Regions from separate parts of the Micromonospora vinacea genome, predicted to be linked through region 1. Evidence: riboswitches for the same ligand, from Rfam matches in the RefSeq annotation. Region 1 holds a riboswitch; the other holds the start of a gene.
What was found. A riboswitch is a leader RNA that binds a small molecule or an ion and turns the genes downstream of it on or off. The one in region 1 is predicted to bind cyclic di-AMP.
Positions count from the first base shown of each region.

Region 2: linked by a shared signal. The riboswitch ahead of IW249_RS12005 (coiled-coil domain-containing protein) and the one ahead of IW249_RS34980 (C40 family peptidase) in region 1 are both predicted to bind cyclic di-AMP.

Region 1 covers NZ_JADOTY010000001.1:2,016,948-2,024,706, forward strand. The annotation lists gene IW249_RS09705 (N-acetylmuramoyl-L-alanine amidase) at 1-938, opposite strand, end outside; cyclic di-AMP (ydaO/yuaA leader) riboswitch at 1,174-1,309, shown strand; gene IW249_RS34980 (C40 family peptidase) at 1,323-2,363, shown strand; gene dcd (dCTP deaminase) at 2,439-3,017, opposite strand; gene IW249_RS09720 (pyridoxamine 5'-phosphate oxidase family protein) at 3,117-3,677, shown strand; tRNA gene IW249_RS09725 (tRNA-Gly) at 3,900-3,973, shown strand; gene IW249_RS09730 (HEAT repeat domain-containing protein) at 4,149-4,967, shown strand; gene IW249_RS09735 (hypothetical protein) at 5,051-5,497, opposite strand; gene IW249_RS09740 (2'-5' RNA ligase family protein) at 5,607-6,212, opposite strand; gene IW249_RS09745 (class I SAM-dependent methyltransferase) at 6,274-6,963, opposite strand; gene IW249_RS09750 (LD-carboxypeptidase) at 7,061-7,759, opposite strand, start outside.
Region 2 covers NZ_JADOTY010000001.1:2,492,350-2,500,108, forward strand. The annotation lists gene IW249_RS11995 (helix-turn-helix transcriptional regulator) at 4-339, opposite strand; gene IW249_RS12000 (carbonic anhydrase) at 566-1,294, shown strand; gene IW249_RS12005 (coiled-coil domain-containing protein) at 1,351-2,370, opposite strand; cyclic di-AMP (ydaO/yuaA leader) riboswitch at 2,375-2,505, opposite strand; gene IW249_RS12010 (YibE/F family protein) at 2,672-4,042, opposite strand; gene IW249_RS12015 (metal-sensitive transcriptional regulator) at 4,339-4,635, opposite strand; gene IW249_RS12020 (heavy-metal-associated domain-containing protein) at 4,732-4,941, shown strand; gene IW249_RS12025 (DUF8832 domain-containing protein) at 4,955-5,902, shown strand; gene IW249_RS12030 (heavy metal translocating P-type ATPase) at 5,915-7,759, shown strand, end outside.

The DNA.
Region 1 (7,759 bases):
TCCTGGACGAGTTGCAGGGTCGTCGCCCAACTCGCCTCGGTGTCGTGGATGACGATGTACTCGATCTTCTGCCGCGCGGGCCGGTCGGAGAGGTCGTGGTTGCCGTAGTCCCCGTCACCGAACGCCTCGTAGGGTGCCGGGATCCACTCGCAGGAGATGGTGTGCGGGCACTCCACCCCGTCCGGGCGGGCCAGCCGGCGCAGGCCCAGCCGGTCCAACCAGGAACGTTCGGGCCGTACCGCGCGGGCCGGCAGGCTGACCCGCTGGCCGTCGTCGGTCACCCGGGACTGGCCCGCGCCGATGGTGGTGAAGACCTCGTCGGCGAAGGCCGCTGCGGCGTCGGCGCTGTCCGCGCCCGAGTAGCGGGCCACCGCGCCGTACCAGGCCGCCGGGTCGGTGCCGGCGCCGACCGGCGCGCCCAGATCCCTCTGGTACGCGCCCAGCAGCGCGGCCCCGCCACGGATGTTGAGGCCCACGTCGGTGCGCAGTGCCTCGGGGGCGGCGCCGGTCAGCGCGGCGGCGGCGTCCACGGTCTGCAACGCGGCGGTGGACGGGGCGGGCGCCTCGACCGGCCGGGGCGCGGGCACCCGGGCGGGCCGGGAGTCGTCACCGCGTGGGTCCTCGGCACCGGCGTCGTGGTGACCGCGCCCGGGTAGGGCGGCCACGTGCCGGGCGTCGGTCAGGTGCATCGGGCCGTAGCCGCCACTGGTGCTCGGTGTGCCGGCGTTGGTGTCCCAGCGCGACTCCAGGTAGGAGACGCCGAGCAGCACGACGGCCGGCACGCCGTACTCGCTGGCCGCGGTGGCGTACTGCTGCTGGCGGTCGGTGGTGGGCGCGGCGGCGGCCGGGCCGACGGAGAGTGGCACAGTGGTCGCGGCGGCGACCACGGTGGCGGCGAGCAGTGCACGCCAGCCGGTCGACAGGGTTGGATGGTGCATCGAACCCCCTAGATTCTCGCGGAGTGAGGTCAGGTCACCATCGCGCCGTCCGGGAGGTTGCGTCAATACCTTTCCATCTATCGAAGCCTGCGGAAAGAATTCTTCACACACGGTCGGTGACCTCGTCCAATCGGTACGGAGTGTCACGGCCGCACGGGTTGCGGATCGGTAACGAGCGTCTCTACTCTGGTCATTTGTCGGCCCGACAGCAGCTCCGCCCAGCCCGGGCGGTAACGGACCGACACCGCCGAGTCGTTTCCGAGCGAACCGGGGACCCAGGTCCCTCGGGGTGAATCCGCAACCACTGCGGTAGGGCGCCGACTTCCCGCCCGAACCCGTCAGCTAACCCGGTAGGCGGTCAGGAAGAAGGAGTACGGAACCCCGGTGGCACTCCATGCCCCGCGGCCGTCGTCCGAGCGGTCGGCATCAGCCGGCCCGCCGTCGATCGTGCCGCGCCCACGCTGGTCCCGCTTCACTACCGCACTCGCCGCGCTGGCCGGCGTCGCCGTCGTTCTGACCGGCAGTGCCACGGCGGCCCACGCTGACCCGTCCGTCGCCGAGATCGAGCGCCAGATCGACGCCGACTGGAACAAGCTCGAACCGATCATCGAACGGCACAACGCCACCCGCACCGACCTCGCCGCGAAGCGCAAGCAGGCCGACGCGCTGGCCGCCCGGATCACCCCGCTGGAGCGCCAGGTCGACGCCGCGATGGACAAGGTCAGCGCGCTGGCCGTACGCGCCTACAAGGGCGAGAACGTCTCGACAGTCAACGCGGTGCTGGGCAGCCGGTCGCCGAGCGAGGTGGTCGGCCAGCTCGAAATGCTCGACCGCTTCGCGCACAACCAGCAGAAGGACGTACGCCAGGTGGCCGACCTGCGCGACCAGCTGGCCGCGCAGAAGGCGCCGCTGGACGAGATGGTGGCCCAGCTGACCCGCACCGAGGCCCAGCTGGCGGCGAAGAAGAAGCAGATCAACGAAGAGATCGACCGCCTGCAGAAGCTACGCCTCAAGGTGTACGGCAACGGCGGCGGCGGTCCTTTGCGCCCGGCGCCCTGCCCGGGTAGCTACCCCGGCGGCGCCGCGGGCACCGCTGTCAAGTTCGCCTGCGCGCAGATCGGCAAGCCCTACGTCTGGGGTGCCGAGGGTCCGAACTCGTACGACTGCTCCGGGCTGATGCTGGCCGCCTGGGCGAAGGCCGGCGTGTCGCTGCCGCACAACGCCGCCGCGCAGAGCCGCGTGACCAAGAACGTCAGCAGGGGCGACCTGCGTCCCGGCGACCTGGTCTTCTACTACAGCGACATCCACCACGTCGGCATGTACGTCGGCGGCGGCTGGGTGGTGCACGCCTCGCAGGCCGGTCAACCGGTCAAGATGAAGAAGGTCGACGACGGCCCGATCCACAGCTACGGCCGCCCAGGCTGACCCCGGGGTGACCAGAGGGCCCGTCGCGATCACGTCGCGGCGGGCCCTCGTCGTTCTGGTTCTAGCAGCGGAGCCTCAGCGGGTTGGCCAGGTGCGCCAGTGCTGCCAGGCGCGGCTGGGCGTCGGCCCCCGCTGGCCCTGGTAGCGCGAGCCGTAGACAACCGAGCCGTACGGGTGCTCGGCCGGCGAGGAGAGCCGGAAGATGCAGAGCTGCCCGATCTTCATGCCCGGCCAGAGGGTGATCGGCAGGTTCGCCACGTTCGAGAGTTCCAGCGTGACGTGACCGGAGAAGCCCGGGTCGATGAAACCGGCTGTGGAGTGCGTGAGCAGCCCGAGCCGGCCCAGGGAGCTCTTGCCCTCCAGTCGGCCGGCGAGCTGGTCACCCAGCGAGATGACCTCCAGCGTCGAGGCGAGCACGAACTCCCCCGGGTGCAGCACGAACGGCTCGCCATCGGGGACCTCGACCACCGACGTCAGGTCGTCCTGCTGCATGGCGGGATCGATGTGGGTGTAGAGGTGGTTGTTGAAGACCCGGAACAGCCGGTCGAGTCGGACGTCGATGCTGGACGGTTGCACCAGGGTGGGCTCGAACGGCTCCAGGCCCAGCGTGCCGGCCTTGATCTCGGAGACCAGGTCGCGGTCGGAGAGCAGCATCGGACCACCATAGCCGCGCCGGCGGAAGTGGCCGGATTCGGTGCCGGTGACCAGCGAGTCGAGGTCGCTGCTCGTACATTTGTTCGATAGAATGCCCACATGGCTTCCTGGTCCGAATTCGCCGCCGACGAGCCCCGACTCGCCGACGGGATCCGCGTTCTCCTCCAGCAATACGGGCCGGGCTTCGGCTATCTGGCCACGGTCCGTGCCGACGGCGGGCCCCGCGTCCATCCGGTCTCCCCGGTCATCACCGCCGAGGGGCTGTTCTGCTTCATCATCGACTCGCCCAAGCGCCGCGACCTCGAACGTGACGGCCGTTACGCGCTGCACTCGTTCCCCGCGGAGGAGAGCGACGACGAGGCGTACGTGGCGGGGCGCGCCCGTCCGGTGACCGATCCGGTCCGGGTGGCGCTCCTGGCGCAGAGCGCCCGGGCCGAGCCGCAGGTCGACTGGCGGCTCTTCGAGTTCACCGTCGACGTGGCGATGCTCACCCGCCGTGAGCAGCACATCGCGGGCATTCCGGGCCTCCCGCCGGGCCGGCCGGCCGTTCGGGTCTGGCTCGACCCAAACGCCCCGGCGGCGGTCGCCGCCCCACTGACCGTCCCGCAGACCCGCCCGACCCGCCTCAGCCGTGACGTCCAGTGCACCGCCGCCGCCTGACCGTGACCGGAAGACCGCCGGCGCCGGCTCCGTCGCATCGGAGCCGGCACCCGCGGTGATCAACTCGGTTTCAGGGATATCGCGGGGTTCTAGCGCTTCGGACGCCCCGACTTCCAGGAAACCGAGTGGATCAACCCCGGATGGAGGGGTACGCGGACACCTGCGGCCGGCGGGGGTACCTGGGTGCAGAGGCTCGACGACTCGGGTACAGTGGTGCCGCTTGCGGGTGTAGTTCAATGGCAGAACATCAGCTTCCCAAGCTGACAGTGCGGGTTCGATTCCCGTCACCCGCTCCACTGCGAAGGCCCTGATCAGGACGTGAGTCCAGGTCAGGGCCTTCGACGTCCTGCCGTTGCAGCGACAGTTCGTCCTCGTTGACCCCCGTCACCAGTACGGCCCGCAGGAGCCGGTACGCCTCGGCGACCATGGGCTACCTGACACAGGCTGGCTGGCGGATCTAGGTTGTTTCCCATGCGTGACCGACTCCCTGAGCTGACAGACCCCGACCCTGAGGTTCGGCTGGAGGCACTGCGTGCGCTGTTGGCTGGAGCCGAGAGAGGGGACGTGGTCGCGAAGCAGGTTCTCAGGGAGATCGTGATCGGGTACCGCAACTTCGACCCCGAGATCTACTCCCGGGCGTTGAATCTCCTCGTGTTGTTCGGTGATGAGTCGCTGGCCGAAGCGCTCCTCGCTGCGCTTGCCGACGAGGAGTACGGGTGCCAGAGTTGGGCGGCGAACGGCTCCGGCATCCTGCGCCTTCAGACGGCCGCCCCGCTGTTGATCGACCTACTTCGCCACCCAGATGCTCTCGCCCGCCAGAGCGCCTGCGAGGCTCTGGGAGAGATAGGCGACCCCACCGCGATCACGCCTCTCGCGCACGTGCTCGACGACCCAGCCGAGCATGTCAGAGCAGCTGCCGCCTACGCCCTGGCCGACATCGGCGACGACGAGGCGATCGAGCACTTGTGGACCGCGCTGGAGTCGCCCCGTCGGCCAGTGCGTGCCGGTTACCTGTCGGCCGCGCTGGCGCACCCGGCAATCAAGACCTTCGACCGCCTGATCCAGGCGACCTCACACCACGACCCCGAAGTGCGCTTCTGGGCAGCACGAGCGCTCGGCGCCGCCGGCGACGAACGAGCCGAGAAGCTGCTGACGCGCCTCGCCGTCGAGGACCACGCCACGGTGCGAACCGGCGGGCACGTAAGTACCGCAGCCAAGAAGGCGCTGAAGACGCTGCGAAACATCCGCAAACACCAACGAAAGGCACGCGCCGGAGAGCGGACCGTGTGATCTCGTCAAGCGGTACCGGGATTCCGATCTCAAGCATCTGCTGGGACGGAACACGCCGCGTGGTCCACACGCCAGCCCGGCTTTCATGGTCGTCGCGCGAGTGCCCGCTGCACGCCTCGGCGCATCCGTCGCGACGTACCCGGTAGGCCGTACAAGCGGCGAACCTCATGAGGTTCCAGTTCTTGGCGACCGGCCAGCGCAATCGCTACGGCATACGGTCTGGTGTCGGCCTTACGTAGCAGGACTTCGGTCTCTTGGAGGACCTTGAGCAGGACACCTCGGTCCGCCTGTGGGTGTTGAGCGACGAGCCGAAGCAGGTGGTTGCGATCCCACTGGCTGAACTCGCCTTCAATCAGCTCGGTCAGAGTCGCCCCGCTTGCGCGGATGTCCTTGGCGACGGCCAGCCGCACGAACGACCAAGGACTACGGGCAAGAGCGTGCAGCCCGTTCCGATCGATTCGCGGGTCCGCAACGAGGTCCAGGTAGTCCCGCGGTGTCCGTGCGCGTGGGAGCAGCGCGTCGATATCCACTACCAACTCCCTCACCACGTCATTGGAAGCGAGCGCCCTGCACGGGTGATCGTCTAGCCCACGCCATGAGGCGGTGGCGCAGGGCGGTTCGCATAGTCAGGCCTCAACCTCAGGCTGTGGCCGCTTCGAATCCCGTACCGGCCGGCGCCTGTGGTGTGGCGCCCAGCGGGAGCTCGCAGACGGTGCGCCAAGGGCTGACGTCCGGCGTTCCGGCGATGAGCCGGACCCTGTCGATGGCCGTGCGGATCGGCAGGTGCGCGGAGACGGTTTGCGCGGCGTGGCTCAGAGTGGTCTTTGCGGCGTCGTGACCGATGGTCAGGTGCGGCACCACGTCGCTGTGCGCCCCGGCATACGGGGGTGCCTCGGGAAACTGCTGCCACACTGCCGTGGTGAGTTCCCGGAACGGACGATCTGGCTGCGGAGCAAGCCAGACGACAGTTTCACCGAACCAGCCGACGTGCGTCAGTGCGACGTCGAACCGCGGTATCCCGGCAATGGTGGCGCGCAGCACCGCCAGGACCTGCTCATCGATCTGCTGCGGGGGCAGGAACGGATAGAGGACTGTCACGTGCGCCGGCACGCCCCACCCGGCGGCCCGGTCGAGCGATGCCCGGAACCGGCCCACCGCCTCCTCGGCCTCGGGTATCGGCACGATGAGGGCCGTCTGTGTCGGTTCCATCCCCGAAGTTTGCAACCAAGGTCGTTGCCGGTCCACCGTATTCACCACCCGCCACAGGCGGTCCGCGCCAGCCAAGCCAGATAGGTGCGGTGCGTTCTCAGTCTCGGGACCGCGTTCGTGCGGCGAGGAAGGACGGCCGTTCGGTGAGGCGGGCGTAGGCGTCTTCGTCGACCTCTCGAAGTTCGAGGCACGGCCGTGGCTCGACGAGTTTCTCCAGGAGAAATCCGGCGTCCAGGAGTTCGCCGAGGAACGTCTCCAGCGTCATCCGCTGGAAGTGAAGGGCGCCCGGCCCGTGCGGCAGGTCGACCCAGGACTCGTCGTAGTAGGAGCCGCCGAAGTATCGCCAGTCGGCCGTCGGATGAGTGGTCGAGATGACGAGCCAGCCGGCGGGACGTAGCACCCGACGCATCTCGGCGAGCAACTGTCGCCGGTTCGTCAGATGGCCTATGACCAGCGCGCAGACGACCCCGTCGAAGGACGCGTCAGCGGCAAAGTCCAGTGGCTGCTCCAGGTCGTGCAGGCGCAACTGGGCCTGCGCGGCACGTGAGTGCGCATGGCGGAGCACTGTGGCGCTGGCGTCGATGCCAGTCACCCGGGCGCCCCGCGCCAACAGTTCAGCCGCATAGTGGCCGGCACCGCAACCGAGATCGAGGATGTCCAAACCGGCGACGTCACCAGCGAGCGCCAGCATCGCGGGCCGATCGGTGTACGCGTTGTAGGGGCTGGTGTTGGCGTTCTGTGCGAAGAACTCGCCGAGTTCGTCGTGGTACCCGGTCCCGATCGGCATCCGAGCACCATCCCGACCGCTCAGGGGATCCGCAACCGTTTTTGCCCGACGACACGCCTCCGAGCGGTCGTCGCCCACACCAGCGGGCGGAGAGCCCCTATCGGTAGTCGGCGAAGATGCGGCGTTCCACGCCATCGACGGTGACCGGGCCGCCGTGGGGAAGGATCCACTGCGGTCTGGTGTGGCCGAATGGGACGCCGACGCAGATAACTGCCTCGGGGTTGTAGCGGCTCACCACGTCGATGACCGTGTCGCGCTGCTGCTGGCGTAGCCGTTCCCGGTCGGCGGCCGGGGGGCGGCGGGTGTGGTCGGAGACCGGCGGGCGGGCGACCAGGACCGCGTCGACGGCGCTGAGGAGACCGCGTTCACCCAGTGATCGGACGATCAAGCCGACCTCACGGGCGGGGAGAAGCTCCTCCGACGTCTCGATGAGCAGAACCCCACCCTGCAGGACCTCCGGGGAAAACGGGAAGCGTCCCGCCGTCAGGATCCACTGGATGACCTCCAGGCAGCCACCCCAGGTGGGGCCGGTGACCGCGCGGGGCGGCCCGTACCAACTCCACGGCTCCGTCGGTTCGCGCTCTCCAAAGGACTTCAACGCCTGCGGGTCTGCCCAGTCGATGCCGACGTCCTCGGACTCACCCGGGTCGGTGATCTCCAGCCGCTCGCCGGTGAGCAGCGCCGCTCGCAGCGACCGGACGTGGATGTCGTCGACGGCAGGCCCGGGGCCAAGGTGAACCTGGGAGGATCCGCCGTAGAAGCTGGCGATGCCGAGGCCCCAGAGCCAGTGGTGCAG
Region 2 (7,759 bases), 480 kb from region 1:
CGGTCAGGCGCGGGGGGACGCCTTCGCGGTGGGAACGTCGGCGAACAGTGCGAGTAGGTCACCGACCTGCCGGTCGGCCTCGGCGGGGTGCCGGAACCGGCCGGCCGGGTTGAGGGTGTACTCGTTGCGTCGCCCGACCCGCGTGCGGTGCAGGTAACCGCCCGCCTCCAGGTCGGCGACGATCGCCTGCGCGGCCCGTTCGGTCACGCCGACCTCGGCCGCGACGTCGCGCAGCCGGGCCGTCGGATCGCGGGCGATGGCCAGCAGGACGTGCCCGTGATTGGTGAGGAACGTCCAGTTCCGCCCGCTGCCGGTGTCGCCCGTCACCGTGCTCGCCATCGTGGAACCGCCCTTCCGGATGTCCGCCTGCCTTCGCGAGAGTCTTGCCGGCCCTGCCACGGGAAGGTTGCCCAGGGGGTGGCCAAAGTCAACGTATGAAATCTAAATCACGCATCCCTTGACGCATCTTACCGTGCGTGTGACGGTGGAGCCCGAGCCAGCGCCCGCCGCCCGGCCGGCGGAAAGCCGGCTTGACCAGGTCAGATGCGTCGAGACGAGGTGCGGGATGAGTCAAACCGGGAGCGTCGGTGGTCAGCCGGGTCCGCAGCGGACCACCGACCGGGCGTCCGCGCTCAGCGAGCCGACCCGGGCGTACGCCGAACTGATCGCCGGCAACCGGCGCTTCGTCGACGGTGCTCCACGCCACCCCAACCAGGATGCCGGGCACCGGGCCGCCGTGGCCGACGGGCAGCACCCGTTCGCGGTGATCGTCGGCTGCTCCGACTCCCGGCTGGCTGCCGAGATCATCTTCGACCGGGGGCTGGGCGACCTGTTCGTTGTTCGCACGGCCGGGCACACCGCCGGTCCCGAGGTGCTCGGCAGCGTCGAGTACGCGGTGACAGTGCTCGGCACTCCGCTTGTGGTGGTGCTCGGCCACGACTCGTGCGGTGCGGTGCAGGCGGCCCGGGAGTCCGTCGCGACGGGTACCGCACCCAGTGGCCATCTGCGCGCGGTGGTCGACGCCGTGCTGCCCAGCCTGCGCCGGGCCCAGGCCGAGGGCGTGGACGACATCGACGGCATCGTCGACATCCACATCGCCCAGACCGTCGAGACGTTGCTCGGGCAGTCCCCGGTGCTGGCCGACGAGGTGGCGCGGGGGCGATGCGCGGTGGTGGGGGTGTCCTACCGGCTGGCCGCCGGAGCGGTGCGCCCGGTGGCCGCCATGCCGGCCGGCTTCGCGACGCTGGACAGCCCGGCCGGGTCGACCGACGCGACCGCGCCCGCCACCGTCTGACGCGTCGAGGGCCGCTCCGCGTCACGCGGAACGGCCCTCGACGGGGATCGTGCGGGTCAGAGCAACGACATGTGGACGTGGTCGGTGTGGTTCGACGGCCCGCTGTACGAACTCCAGCCGGTGGCCGGGAACCAGATCTGCCGGTTCCAGATCACGTAGTAGATGCCGAGCCGGTCGGCGTTACGGATGAGGAACGCGGCGACGTTGTTGCCGTACGTCCGGGTGTCGTTGTTGTGCCACGGGGAGAACCCGCTCTTCTGTAGCGACCAGTCGCAGGCGCGGCCCTTCGGGTGCTCCCACGGCCCGCCGGGGCGGTAGCAGCCGACGAACCGGTTGAAGCCGGCCGCCTTGACCTCCTTGTACGCGTGCAGCGTGCGCGGCGTGACGCAGCCGGACGTGGTGGGGTCGTTCTCGCTGCACGACTGGGGCTTCCAGTCACCGTCGGCCGTGCGACCCGGGCCGATCTTCGCGACCTTGGAGGTGGCATCCACCAGGCCGCCGGTGAAACCCTTGCCGCCGACGAGGGAGAGCGCCTTGTCGGCCTCGCTCTTGCGCTTCGCCATCAGGGCGGTCTGCTTCTGCTGCTCGCGGACCTCGGTGTCGAGGGCCAGTTTGGCCTGCTCGGCGCGGGCCTTCACCTCGTTGACCTCGGAGAGCTTCTTCTCGTTGACCATGTTGATCTCGTCGAGCATCCCGGCGCGCTGGACGAACGAGTCGGGAGCGTCGCTCTCCAGCAGCATGGCGACCGCGCCGATCCGGCCGGTCCGGTACGCCTGGGCGGCGATCTGCCCGACCTGCGGGGCCAACGCGTCGAGGTCGGCCTTGGCCCGGTTGACCTCTGCCGCCAGCTCGCTCTGCCGCTTCTTGGACTTGTCCAGCTTGGACTTGGCGGCGGAGTAGTCGCGGTTGGCCTGCTCGATGACGTCGTTGAGCAGCTTGGGCTCGCCGTCCTCCTCGTGCCCGGACGGTGTGGGGTTCGTCGGGGCGGCGTGTGCCGGGAGCGGCCCGGCGAGCACTGTCAGTGCGGCGATCACGGCCACCACGGGTGTCAACCAGCGGCGTAGGGGTGCCGTCACAATGTTCCCTTCCGTCGACCGCCGACCGGGTTAGCTGACGGGTTCGGGGCGGAAGCGGCCCCTACCGCTGACGCGGATTCACCCCAGATACCTGGGTCCCCGGCTCGCCGGCTGGCGATTGGGCGGTGGCACCGCAGGCGCCGCTTCGCGCCTTCATCGGTAACCGGCAGCGAGGTTACCCGAGAGTCGACCGGGTGAGCTACGCCTGGATGCCGACCAAAAGCGTCATTTCGCCATAGCGTTGAGTGACCAGTGACGCGGTTCTCAGGGTGGGTGCCCGATCTGGTCACGCTGAGGAGTGTCACCATGCCGTATCCGTGCTCCTGTTCGACTCCGGCCACCGGTCGGTGGCCTCGGATGGGGGTGTGGTCCGCGTCCGGTCCGGCTCGTCGGAGCCGGTCGTCCGCGGTGAGCTGAGTGCGGCAAGTGCCTCCGTGCGGTCCGGCTGGGGCCGGGGCGAGGGAGCGTCGGTGGACGGTGGGGCATCGCTGCGTCCGGCGGCGGCCACCACGGCGGCCAGCCCGGTGGTCAGCGGTACGGCGGCGATCAGACCGAGGGTGGCGACCGCGCTGCGGACGATCTCCTGCGCGAGGAACTCACTGGTGAGGATCTGCCCGATCGGCCGTGCGTCGGCGGTGAGCAGGAGCAGCAGGGGTAGCGACGCGCCCGCGTACGCCAGCACGATGGTGTTGACAGTGGAGGCGATGTGCGCGCGGCCGACCCGGGTGGCCGCCCGGTACAGCTGCAACCGGGTCAGCCCGGGGTTGGCGTTCGCCAGTTCGGTGACGGTGGCCGCCTGGGTGACAGTGACGTCGTCGAGCACCCCGAGCGACCCGATGATGATCCCCGCGAGCAGCAGGCCGTGCAGGTCCACGTCGCCCTGGAACATCGACAGGGTGGTGGCGTCTTCACTGCCGAAACCGGTGAGGTGGGTCGCTGCCGTGGCGATGGTGGCGAGCACGCCGGTCAGCACCAGACTGCCCAGGGTGCCGAGCACCGCGACCGACGTCTGTGCGGTGACGCCGTGCGTCAGATAGAGCACCACGAACATGATCAGGGCCGCGCCGACCACCGCCACCAGCAGTGGTGACCGGCCGGCGCCGATGCCCGGCAGCACGAAGGTGAGCAGGATTGCGAAGCTGGCGGCCAGCCCGGCGAGCGCGGCCAGGCCTCGCCATCGACCGAACGCGACGATCGCGGCCGCGAAGACCACCGCCAGCCACACCATCGGGGTGCCGCGTTGGTGCTCGGCGATGTTCCAGTTGCTGGTGGTCGGGTCGGTGGGGTCGGCCAGCTCGACCAGGATGACCTCGTCGCCGACCTCGACCCGGGGTGCGCCGGGCCCGTCGGGCACCGGTGTCCGTACCTGTTTGCCGGCGGTCGGCCCGTCGTCCACCCGGACGTCGACGGTGCCGCACCGTCCGTCGCCGACCCTCGGTGTGCCCTCGGGAACCGACGGGGTCGGCGGGCACGGCTCGCTCACCACCTGGGTGACGGTGCCGGGGTAGCGCGGCACGTCCGCACCACCATCGGTCTGCGGTGACCCGCCGCGCGGCCAGAGCAGCGCCGCGGCGAGCATTGTGGCGACGAAGAGGGGGACCACCGTCATGACGAGGATCCGTCGCACCCGTGGTGGGGCGGACGGCGCACTGTGAGTGTGGTCGGCGGCCAAGGTGAGACTCCCAACGATCCGGTGCGGGATACGGGTCAGCGGTCCGGACGGTTCACCGTTGCTGTGGAAACGCGGCGGACGGCGGGACGGATCGCTGCCTGATGATCACTTGATCACGGAGGGTCAGTGCTCGGCCCGGTCGACCGGGGACGACGCCACGTCGTGGCGGCGAGGGTGCCCGGCTGTACGGCGGCATGCGGAGGGCCATCGTGGGAGATGCTAGCCAGCCAACCTGGGCGTCGCAGGTCGTGGCGGAGTGTCGGGTGCCCGAACCGCCCGCGTGGCGGCCCCGGCGGTCAGCCGCGCTTCATGAGCCGACCGACCGCAGCCATCATCTCGGTGGCCATCTCGTCGGCTCGACCCTCGGCGGCGCCCTCGTGCATGCAGTGCCGGGCGTGCCCGTCGAGCAGCCCCAGGGCCACCTTGTCGAGGGCGGCCTGGATCGCGGAGATCTGGGTGAGCACGTCGATGCAGTAGCGGTCGTCGTCGACCATCTTCTCGATGCCCCGGACCTGCCCCTCGACGCGGCGGAGCCGCGCGAGCAGCTGGTCCTTGCTGGCGGTGTATCCGCGGATCGGGGTGGGTGCGGTCATGCCGACCAGGATAGCCTACCCCCAGGGGGTATGGTACGGTCGTGTCCCGATGGGATACCCCCACCGGGTACCGGTACCGCAAGAGGAGACGATCCAATGGTCAACACGACGTACCAGGTGCAGGGCATGACCTGCGGGCACTGCGTCAGCGCGGTGAGCGCCGAGGTCAGCGCCATCGCGGGTGTGCGGGACGTCCAGGTCGACCTCGCGGCCGGCCGGGTCACGGTGAGCAGCGACGAGCCGCTGGACACCGCTGTCGTCCGGGCCGCCGTCGACGAGGCCGGCTACGACCTCGTCGACGCGTGATCGGAGGGCCGGCATGCGCACCGTGACGAGACTGGCCGGGTTCGCCGTCGGCCTGGCGGCGGTCTTCGGCGCGACCTACGGGATCGGCCGGGTCGTCGACCCCGCCCCGGCCGCCGAGAGCCGGCACGACGGCGACGCCGCCCATGCGACGGGCGAGCACGACGAGACAGCCGCCCGGCTTCCCGGCGGCCTGCTCGTCTCCGACCGGGGCTACACCCTCGAACCGGTCAACGCCCCGGCCGGCGAATTCGCCTTCCGGATCGCCGGCCCGGACGGCCGCCCGGTCACCCGGTACGAGGTGGCGCACGACAAGCAGATGCACCTGATCGTCGCCCGACGGGACCTTTCCGGCTTCCGGCACGTGCACCCCGAGTTGACAGCGGACGGCACCTGGCGGGTCGACACGCCGCTGACCGGCCCCGGGCAGTGGCGGGCGTTCGCCGACTTCACCCCGACCGGAGGTGAGCCGCTGACCCTCGGCGTGGACGTGACAGTCCCCGGCGAGCTGACCGAACGACAGTTGCCCGCCCCGGCGACCAGCACCACAGTCGACGGCTACACGGTCACCCTGGCCGGTACGCCGCAGCCCGGCCGCACGTCGTCGCTGACCCTGACCGTCAGCCGGGACGGGCAGCCGGTCACCGACCTGGAGCCCTACCTGGGCGCGTACGGGCACCTGGTGGCGTTGCGCCGGGGCGATCTGGCGTACCTGCACGTGCACCCGGACGGCACTCCCGGCGACGGGCGCACCCGGCCCGGTCCGGCCGTCACCTTCCTCGCCGAGGTGCCCTCGGCCGGCAGCTACCGGATCTACCTCGACTTCCAGCACGGGGGACGGGTGCACACCGCCGAGTTCACGGTGATCGCCGGTGCTGCCCCGACCGGAGACGCCCCCACGCCGAGCGGGCCCGCACCGACCGGCGGGGCCGACCACGGCACCCCCGGGCACGGACACGACTGACGGGACCAGACGATGACCACCACCAGCAGACCGCTGCCCGAGGCGCCGAACCGGATCGAACTGGCGATCGGCGGGATGACCTGCGCCGCGTGCGCCGCCCGGATCGAGAAGAAGCTCAACCGGATGGACGGGGTGAGCGCCACAGTCAACTACGCCACCGAGAAGGCGACAGTCCGGTACGCCGACGGCGTCACCCCGGACGACCTGATCGTGACAGTGCAGAAGACCGGTTACACGGCGGCGCTGCCGGCCCCGCCCAGCGCGGAACCCCCGGTGGACCCGTTGCGGGGGCCGCGTACCCGGCTCTGGGTGTCGGTGGCCCTGAGTGTGCCGGTGGTACTGCTCGCCATGGTCCCGGCCTGGCAGTTCGACTACTGGCAGTGGCTGTCGTTGACCCTGGCCGCCCCGGTGGTGGTCTGGGGTGGGCTGCCGTTCCACCGAGCCGCCTGGACCAACCTGCGGCACGGCGCCGCCACCATGGACACGCTGGTGTCGCTCGGCACCCTTGCCGCGTTCGGCTGGTCGCTCTGGGCGCTCTTCCTCGGTGACGCGGGGATGCCCGGGATGACGCACCCGTTCCGCTTCGACATCACCCGGACCGACGGTGCCGGCAACATCTACCTGGAGGCGGCGGCCGGGGTCACAGTGTTCATCCTGGCCGGTCGCTACTTCGAGGCCCGGTCCAAGCGGACTGCCGGTGCCGCCCTGCGCGCCCTGCTCGACCTCGGCGCCAAGGACGTGGCGGTGCTGCGTGACGGCGTGGAGACGCTGATCCCGGTGGACCGGCTCGTCGTCGGTGACCGGTTCGTGGTCCGCCCCGGCGAGAAGATCGCCACCGACGGGGTGGTCGACGAGGGCACCTCCGCTGTCGACGCCAGCATGCTCACCGGTGAGTCGGTGCCGGTCGAGGTCGCCCCCGGCGACGGCGTGGTCGGCGCCACGATCAACGCGGGCGGGCGGCTGATCGTCACCGCCACCCGGGTCGGCGCGGACACCCAGCTCGCCCGGATGGCCGACCTGGTCGAGCAGGCGCAGAGCGGCAAGGCGGCCGTGCAGCGGCTGGCGGACCGGATCTCCGGGGTCTTCGTGCCGATCGTCATCACCCTCGCCGTCGGCACGCTCGGCTGGTGGCTCGGCACCGGGGCCGGCCCGACCGCCGCGTTCACCGCGGCCGTGGCCGTGCTGATCATCGCCTGTCCCTGCGCGCTCGGCCTGGCCACCCCGACCGCGCTGCTGGTCGGCACCGGTCGGGGCGCCCAGCTCGGCGTGCTGATCAAGGGCCCGGAGGTGCTGGAGTCGACCCGCCGGGTGGACACCGTGGTGCTCGACAAGACCGGCACCGTGACGACCGGCCGGATGACACTGGTGGACGTGGTGCCGGCCAGCGGTGTGGACCGGGCCGAACTGCTCCGGCTCACCGGGGCGGTGGAGGCCGCCTCCGAGCACCCGATCGCCCGTGCGATCGCCGCCGCTGCCACCGACGCGGGCGCGCTGCCCCCGGTGACCGCCTTCGGCAACCTCGAAGGGCTGGGCGTGACCGGCACTGTCGACGGCCAGGCCGTGCTGGTCGGCCGGGTCCGGCTGCTGCGCGAGCGCGAGTTCGACGTACCGCCGGAGGTCGAGTGGGCCGTGCGTGACGCGGAGGCCGCCGGCCGTACGGCGATCGTCGCCGCTTGGGACGGGCGGGCCCGGGGCGTGCTCGCGGTCGCCGACGTGGTCCGGCCGACCAGCCGGGCGGCGGTGGCGCGGCTGCGTGGGCTGGGGCTGACCCCGGTCCTGCTGACCGGGGACAACACCACAGTGGCGCGCGCGGTCGCCGCCGAGGTGGGCGTGGACGAGGTGATCGCCGAGGTGCTG